Regions from separate parts of the Lysinibacillus sp. RC79 genome, predicted to be linked through region 1. Evidence: predicted binding sites of a transcription regulator. Region 1 holds the regulator's gene; the other holds the start of a gene.
The links. Region 1 encodes Rex, which represses fermentation and respiration genes when NADH is low (regulators of the CRP and FNR family bind a similar motif). Its sites were predicted from a motif close to TTGTGAAATATTTCACAA; they were not measured.

Region 1 (4,222 bases):
GTGCGTAATGTGACGCCGCTTGATATTTTCTTATCACTATAACCTATAGCTAAATCATCAATAGATAATACATCGTTACCACTTTGACGTTCAATTGTAAAACCGAAGCTTGCTGACTTTTCATCACCCTCAGGGGATTCCAGCCATTCTGTTCGTTCAAGCATTTTACGACGACTTTGTGCCATTTTAGTAGTAGAAGCACGAGCTATGTTTTTTTGAACAAATTCTTCAAGCTTGGCCTTCTCATCTTGCTGTCGTTCATAAAGCTTCAAATCACGCTCATAATTTTTCGCTTTTTCATCTAAATAGGCACTATAATTGCCTGTATATTTTGTGACGCGATGACGAGAGACTTCGTAGACAATGGAAACAACCTGGTCTAAGAAGTAGCGGTCATGGGAAACAATTAGAATAGCCCCTTCGTAGCCTTTTAAATATGATTCCAACCATGAGAGAGTTTCAATATCTAAATGGTTAGTAGGTTCATCGAGTATTAATAGGTCAGGTTTACTTAACAGAAGCTTAGCAAGAGCTAACCGAGTTCGTTGTCCCCCTGATAGTGAGCTAATTGGCTTTTCGTAATCCTCAGGATAAAACTGCATGCCATGAAGCACAGAACGTGTATCAGATTCAAATTGATAGCCACCCGCATCCTTAAAATTATGCTGCAAATGATCGTATTCAGACATTATTTTTGCATATAAAGTAGGATTTTCATAAACAGCTGGGTCGGCCATTTGTTGTTCTAATGATCGGAGTGTTTGTTCTTGGGCAATAAGCGGCTCAAAAATTGTCATCATTTCATCCCAAATCGACAATGTTGAGTTTAATCCAGCATGCTGCTCCAAATATCCAATTTGTATACCTTTAGGGATAATAATATCGCCAGAGTCATATGACATTTGACCAGCAATTATTTTAAGTAAAGTAGACTTACCAGCACCGTTACGACCTACTAATGCAACGCGGTCACGATGTTGAACCTCTAATTTTACGCCACTTAAAATTTCATCTGCAAGGAAGGATTTATATAGTTGATTGACCTGTAAAACAATCATTCTTGACACCTCAATTCTTCCTTAGTGTAATGGATGAGCGATTGGCTTGCAATGTCGATGCTTTACTTATTCCAAGCTGTCATGTAAGATTGAAACGATTTCCCTTTAGTTAGTGGCGTAAAAGCGCCATTAACTAAAGGGAAATCCTCCAGTGAATATTATAAACTTAGAAATTTAAGCAAGTATCATAAATAGAATTTGATACATTTTAAGGAGGAAAAAAGTTTGAAACAAGAATTAAAAATTCCACAAGCCACTACGAAAAGACTTCCTCTTTACTATCGTTTTATTCAAAACTTTGCACAAGAAGGCATGGAACGCATTTCGTCGAAGGAACTGAGTGAAGCGATGAAAATTGATTCTGCAACTATTCGCCGTGATTTTTCTTATTTTGGTGCTCTTGGGAAAAAGGGATATGGCTATGATGTGCAGCATCTCTTGGAATTTTTTAGTCAAACGCTCGATCAACATGAAGCGACAAAAGTAGCGTTAATTGGTGTAGGGAATTTAGGTAGTGCTTTATTAAAATATAATTTTCAAAAAAATCACAATACTCACATCGTTGTGGCATTTGATTCAAAGGCCCCAAAAGAAGGGAAAATGATTAGCAATATTCCTGTTTTTCACCCTGACTTATTGGAAGAAAAGTATGCAGAATATGGAGCGGAGCTTGCAATTTTAACAGTTTCACCACGCTCTGCACAGAAAATGGCAGATAGATTAGCAGCGATGAACGCAAAAGGAATTTTGAACTTTACGCCAGAGCGTATTACTGTACCAGACAAAATGCAACTTTTAACAATTGATTTGTCGGTAGAATTGCAGGCGCTCATTTATTTAATTCGTAATCAGGAAGAGTGATAATTGTACATAATTTAACTTCTTTCAGCGGGTGTCGAAACACCCGCTGAAAGAAGTTAAAGCCTCCGGCGGATGTCACGGAAATCGGAAAGGAGTTCTTTGTGCAAGCACAAAGCCGATTCCGGACGCAATTATGCCGAGGCATAATTGATAGTATAGCTCTCACAGTTTCTGTAAAATAAGTATGAAGTAAAATGCGAGAATGACGAAAAACTTTCACATATAATTAGTTAGCTAAATGGCGAAATATGCGTTAAAATGATGGATATAAAGAGGAGGTGGCTTTAATGGGTGGTATTGGTCCTATGAGCCTCATTATTATCGGAATTGTCGCATTACTAATTTTCGGTCCTAAGAAGTTACCGGAGCTTGGTAAAGCATTTGGTTCAACATTACGTGAATTCAAAAATGCTACTAAAGGATTAGTCGACGAAGATGATGATGATAAGAAAAAGAAAGAACTAGATAAGTAAAGTTAGGATGTTTGAGGATGAATCCAAAAGATCTAACTGTTATTGAGCATATAGAAGAATTAAGAAAACGGCTTTTTATTGTTGCCGTTTTCTTTGTTCTCGCTATGGCTGGCGGCTTTTTTGTTGCGAAGCCGCTTGTTAAATACCTTCAAATTACTGGAGAGTCTTACAATATAACACTTCATGCGTTTGATGTAGTAACACCACTTGCAATTTATATCCAAGTCGTTTTTTTAATAGCATTTATTCTATCTTCGCCGGTATTGATGTACCAATTGTGGGCTTTTATTAGTCCAGGATTAAGGGACGTAGAACGAAAAGCAACTTTAAGCTATATACCGTATTCATTTTTATTATTTTTAGCAGGGTTGTCCTTTTCATATTTTTTACTATTCCCTTATGTCATAAAGTTTATGATGAATTTATCAAATGAATTGGAAATTCAGCAAACGATTGGCATACATGAATATTTTACGTTTTTATTTAAGCTTACAATTCCGTTTGGTTTCCTTTTCCAATTACCGATTGTAGTCCTGTTCTTTTCGCGTATTGGGATTTTATCTCCTGAGTTACTAATTCGTATTCGTAAGTACTCATACTTTGGTTTATTTGTATGTGCTGCTTTAATCGCACCGCCTGAATTAGCTTCGCACTTAATGGTTTCAGTGCCGTTGTTTGTTCTTTATGAAATTAGCATTATGATTTCTCGTATTGGCTATAAAAAATATTTGAAATCAGAGGAAATGCGGATGAAAGAAGAACAAGAGGCTGAGCAAAAACGCCAGATTGAAGAGGCGCTGGAACAGCAGAGACGTCAAATCGAAGAATTGAATCAATAATAATAGAAGCTCGATGCTAATTAGTAGCATCGAGCTTTTTCGTCGTTATTTATAAATTTAATAGTTCAATTAGAAATCAGTGGAGAGAAAACTCTCACTCATTTTTATTGCATTTTTTCTAGTTGTTCAAGAAACTTTTGCAATGGTTCTGCATACAATTGTACAAGTGTCACAAAACCGTTCAGCATGACATGGGCGATAATAGATGTCCAAATGCGTTTTGTTTTGTGATATAAGAAGGCAAAAATCAATCCACAAATTGTATAAAGCAAGATATGAGAGAAGTCGAAATGAATAAGTGCAAAGAAAATGGCGCTTACTATACCGGCTACCCAGAAATTAGTTGTTTGGACAAGCGATCCAAAAATAACACGGCGGAAGACGAACTCTTCTAATATTGGTCCAAAAACGACAATCGCTAATATCGCAATAGGAGCGCCTTTTGCAATTCCAACAATATCAGCTGTATTTTGCGATCCACCTTGGATACCGAATATAGCCATTTCGATAGCTGCGCCAATCATTTGGCCAATGAAAACTAAGAAGAAACCAATAATTCCCCACATAATTGACAGTGGTATCGTTTCTTTCTTACCTTGATAAATATCCCAAAATGCTTTATCGCGGGATGTTAGAATTAAGCTTAGAATTAACGCAATGGCAAAGCTAAGTGCGATATACCAGCCTTGCGTAAGCGGAGCGGCTTGCTCACTAGGTAAACCGGTGGTACTCATAACAAGTTTGTGAAACGGTTGTGCCAGCCATTTACCTGATATTTGCATGAGGATATAGATCAGTAAAACATAAAGGGCTGTTTTTTTATGTTTATTTATTTTTTGAGAATTGTTCACAGTCAAAATCCTTTCCATTCATTATGCTACCTTTCTATTGTAGAGGAATATGGAAAGAAAACAAAATTTTTCGAAGTTCTGACTTGCAAAAAAAAGTGTGATTGATTATCATAATAATTGTGTTAGCACTCGACTATATA
Region 2 (4,222 bases), on a different contig from region 1:
AAATTCCACCTCATCCTTTAAATAATGAGTAAGACTTTTAACAATTTGATTTCTTCTTTTTTCTAATTCCACAACTAATTTATTCATATGAGATTGGAAATTTTCTGATTCTAAAAAATCATTAGCAATCCATTGTGTAAAGCTTGAATGACCAAAGTCTATTTGCTGTTTTGCATCGGATAATCTTTCTATTACTGATTTGGGCCCTATAATCCAGCCAATTCTTAGTCCTGAGGCAACAATTTTGGACAATGAGCTAATGTATAAAACATTTCCGTTAACATCCATTGATTTAAGTGTAGGGATTTTTCTCCCTGTAAAAGCTGTTAAACTATATGGATCGTCTTCTACTACTGGGATTCCTAGTTCGGAGGATATGTCTAAAATATCTCGTCTTTTCTTTTCATTCATGACAGAACCTGTAGGGTTTTGAAAATCAGGATTTAAAAAAATCATTCTAATTCGATGTTTTTTATATAATGAGCGTAAATCTTCTGGTTTGATGCCATCCTTGTCCACAGATAAATAATGTATTTGAATGCCTGCTGTTTTGAAAATTTGAAGATTATAACTGTATGAAGGCTCTTCTAGCGCAACTGCATCTCCTGGTTTTAACAAACACTGCACGATTAAATGTATGGCTTGTTGTGCACCAGATGTAATGAGAATGGAAGCGGGATCGGTTTCTATTTGACGATACTGTCTCATATGTTTCGTTATTGTTTCTCTAAATATCTCATTCCCTTGTGGATGATCATATCCTAAGCTCCCGATAAAAGAACGGGTAAAAGTAATCTCCCTTAAATAATCCAACGGGAAAAGATCCTCTGACAATTCTCCACTAGCTAAATTGATTAGTTTATGTTCAACCGCTTCTTTTCTTATTCTCTGCGTTACAGGTTGATTAGGTAAAAAAGGCCCCGCTTCAATATATCTATTCCAACTAGGAATGCGTTTATTTGTAATTCCCCAGATGTCTTTACTGATTGTTGTACCGCTTCCTCTATTTCTTTCAATCAGTCCATTGGATTCCAACTCATCATATGCACTTACAACAGTGCTTCTGTTTATATTAAATTCTTTAGCTAAAAACCTTTCAGACGGTAAGGATTTATCAGCCGGAAATGTGCCATCTGCTATCCCTTTTTCAATATATTCGGCAAGTTGTTTATATATAGCTTTCTTTGATTCTCGATCTGGTTTCCAATCCATAAAAACTCTCTCCTTAAAATTCCTAATTGTTCCTATCCCCAAAAATGGGGGTTCAATAGAATTATCCTGTATTCTCTTTTATCAAACTGCAATAACTTCCTCTAATCTTTTCGATTAAAAAGAATTATTTTAAATAAATCACACTCATAATAAACCACCCATTTAACCTTTAATTTAACCATCCACTTTGTTTATCAAACCACTTCTTGCATTTTAAAAGCTTGATATAATCCCTTTTTTCACAAAAAAATTATATCAAAATATTTTTTTCATTTGAGAACGTTTTGTGATAGATTTCATATTTTCTTGCCTTTCGATTTTTATGCAACTAATATGAAACTCGAATTGTGAATCAAATTCCGCACAAACCCTTATTAGCCTTTAAAACATACAAGAATAATTGAAAGGGGTTTGTCTATGAAAAAGATGTGGATCAGTTTCATTAGCTTTTTCACTATTGCCACTATATTAACAGGGTGTGAACCGTTGTTAGTATTGGATCCAAAAGGGCCTCAGGGTCAAGTACAAGCTAAAGATATAATGCTATCGATTTGGATTATGTCCGTTATCCTTATCGTTGTGTATGTCATCTTAGCTTATATGTTATTTAGATTTCGCGCGTCTAAACAAAGCGCAAACTATAAACCTCCCTACATTAAAGGAAGTACACTAGTTGAAATAATTTGTGTTGGTATACCTGTATTGATCGTTATATTCCTATCAATTGTTTCAGTTCAAAGTAACAATAAGGTTGAATCAACACCTGCAGAATATAAGGACAAAGAACCTCTTGTCATTTATGCTGCAACATCTAACTGGAAATGGCACTTTAGCTATCCAGCAGAAAACATTGAAACAGTTAACTATCTGTATATTCCTGTTGACCGTCCAATTGAGTTTAAACTCTACTCTTACGGACCTATTACAAGTTTCTGGATTCCGCAGCTTGGGGGGCAAAAATATGCAATGTCAGATATGGTGAATACATTGCATTTAGGTGCTAACACACCAGGTGAATATATGGGACGAAACGCAAGTTTTAGTGGTAAAGGATTTGCTGAAAATACTTTTAGAGTCGAAGCAGTACATCAGGAAGAATTTGATAGCTGGGTAAAGGACATTAAAAATACTTCTCCAGAAATAACGGAAGAAAAATTTGATAATTTACTAAAGCCAGGTCATGTGGATGAAGCTTCGTTTAATGGGACTCACTTAACATTTTATCCGGCACCAGACAGTGAACATGGTGAACATTAACACAGGTTTCTAATTCATTAGAATAGTGTTCATTCAAACACCACTAATTCTTATGATGAATCATTTAATTATTAAAATTCCACTATTTTACTATAGAACTCTTGAAAGGAGTATTAATCGTTATGGAATTCTTTGAACGATTTGCTATACCTCATCCAAGTGCTGCGATTTACGGATCAATGGTTGCCATTGCACTAACGATTATAGCAATCATTGTCGGATTAACTTTTTTTAAAAAATGGGGCTATTTATGGCGTGAATGGTTAACGACAGTTGATCATAAGCGAATTGGGATTATGTATTTAATCTCTGCATTACTAATGCTTTTCCGCGGTGGAGCAGATGCGATTATGATTCGTGCTCAACTAGCTGTACCTGATAATAAATTACTTGATGCTCAGCACTATAATGAAGTATTCACTACTCATGGGACTGTGATGATCATCTTTATGGCAATGCCCTTCATTATGGCATTTATGAACTTCGTTGTACCTTTACAAATCGGGGCTCGTGACGTAGCTTTCCCAAGGTTAAACGCATTAAGTTTTTGGTTATTCTTTATGGGGGCAATGCTCCTAAACATTTCCTTTGTCATTGGTGGTTCACCTGATTCAGGTTGGACAAATTACTTCCCTCTAGCGAATAACGATTATAGCCAATCAGTAGGTACTAACTATTATTTATTCGCTCTACAAATTTCTGGATTGGGCACATTAATGACTGGTATCAACATGATCGCAACGATTCTTAAAATGCGAGCACCTGGTATGACATTAATGAAAATGCCAATGTTTACATGGTCTGCTTTAGTAGCTAATGTTATTATCGTTTTCGCTTTTCCTGTATTAACAGTAGCACTTGCTATGGGGACTATGGACCGCTTATTTGGAACTAACTTCTTCTCAACAACAAGTGGTGGTATGGATATGCTTTGGGCCAATTTCTTCTGGGTCTGGGGACATCCTGAAGTATATATTCTAGTGTTACCAGCGTTCGGTATTTACAGTGAAATTATCTCCACCTTTTCTAAGAGAAACCTTTATGGATATAAATCTATGGTTGGCTCAATGGTGATTATCTCCTTCCTATCATTTTTAGTATGGACGCACCATTTCTTTACGATGGGACAAGGAGCTTTAACAAACAGTGTCTTCTCTATTACAACAATGGCGATAGCCGTTCCAACCGGAGTTAAGCTTTTCAACTGGTTATTTACACTTTGGAAAGGAAAAATCGAATTCACGACTCCAATGCTCTATTCATTACTATTTATCCCCACTTTTACAATTGGTGGAGTAACCGGAGTTATGCTCGGAATGTCAGCTGCTGACTATCAATATCATAATACGATGTTTCTAGTGGCTCATTTCCATATGGTTATTATTCCTGGTGTTGTATTCGGTATGTTAGCCGGTTTACATTACTATTGGCCAAAAATGTTTGGCTTTATATTAAATGAAAAAATCGGAAAATTGACAGCATGGATTATCGCTATTAGTACGCTTGTGGCGTTTATGCCAATGTTCTTCTCAGGTCTCGATGGACAAGCACGTCGTATGTACACATACACTGAAGAAACTGGTTTTGGCATTTGGAATATGATTTCGTTTGTAGGTGCAATTGGCCTAGCAATTGGATTTGCCTTAATCGCCTATAACGTTTACTACAGTATTCGTTACGCATCAAGAGATATTGGCTCAGATCCATGGGATTCACGTTCACTAGAGTGGGCTACGCCAAATCCTGTACCTCA

Region 2: qoxA (cytochrome aa3 quinol oxidase subunit II) is a predicted target of Rex. The motif match lies at 1,497-1,514, and genes of this name have one in related genera.

Annotation. Positions count from the first base shown of each region.
Region 1 covers NZ_JBGCCD010000054.1:5,845-10,066, forward strand. The annotation lists gene ABH968_RS27170 (ABC transporter ATP-binding protein) at 1-1,058, opposite strand, end outside; gene ABH968_RS27175 (redox-sensing transcriptional repressor Rex) at 1,284-1,919, shown strand; gene ABH968_RS27180 (twin-arginine translocase TatA/TatE family subunit) at 2,207-2,392, shown strand; gene tatC (twin-arginine translocase subunit TatC) at 2,410-3,231, shown strand; gene ABH968_RS27190 (CPBP family intramembrane glutamic endopeptidase) at 3,336-4,100, opposite strand.
Region 2 covers NZ_JBGCCD010000002.1:161,240-165,461, forward strand. The annotation lists gene pdxR (MocR-like pyridoxine biosynthesis transcription factor PdxR) at 1-1,212, opposite strand, end outside; gene qoxA (cytochrome aa3 quinol oxidase subunit II) at 1,630-2,469, shown strand; gene qoxB (cytochrome aa3 quinol oxidase subunit I) at 2,592-4,222, shown strand, end outside.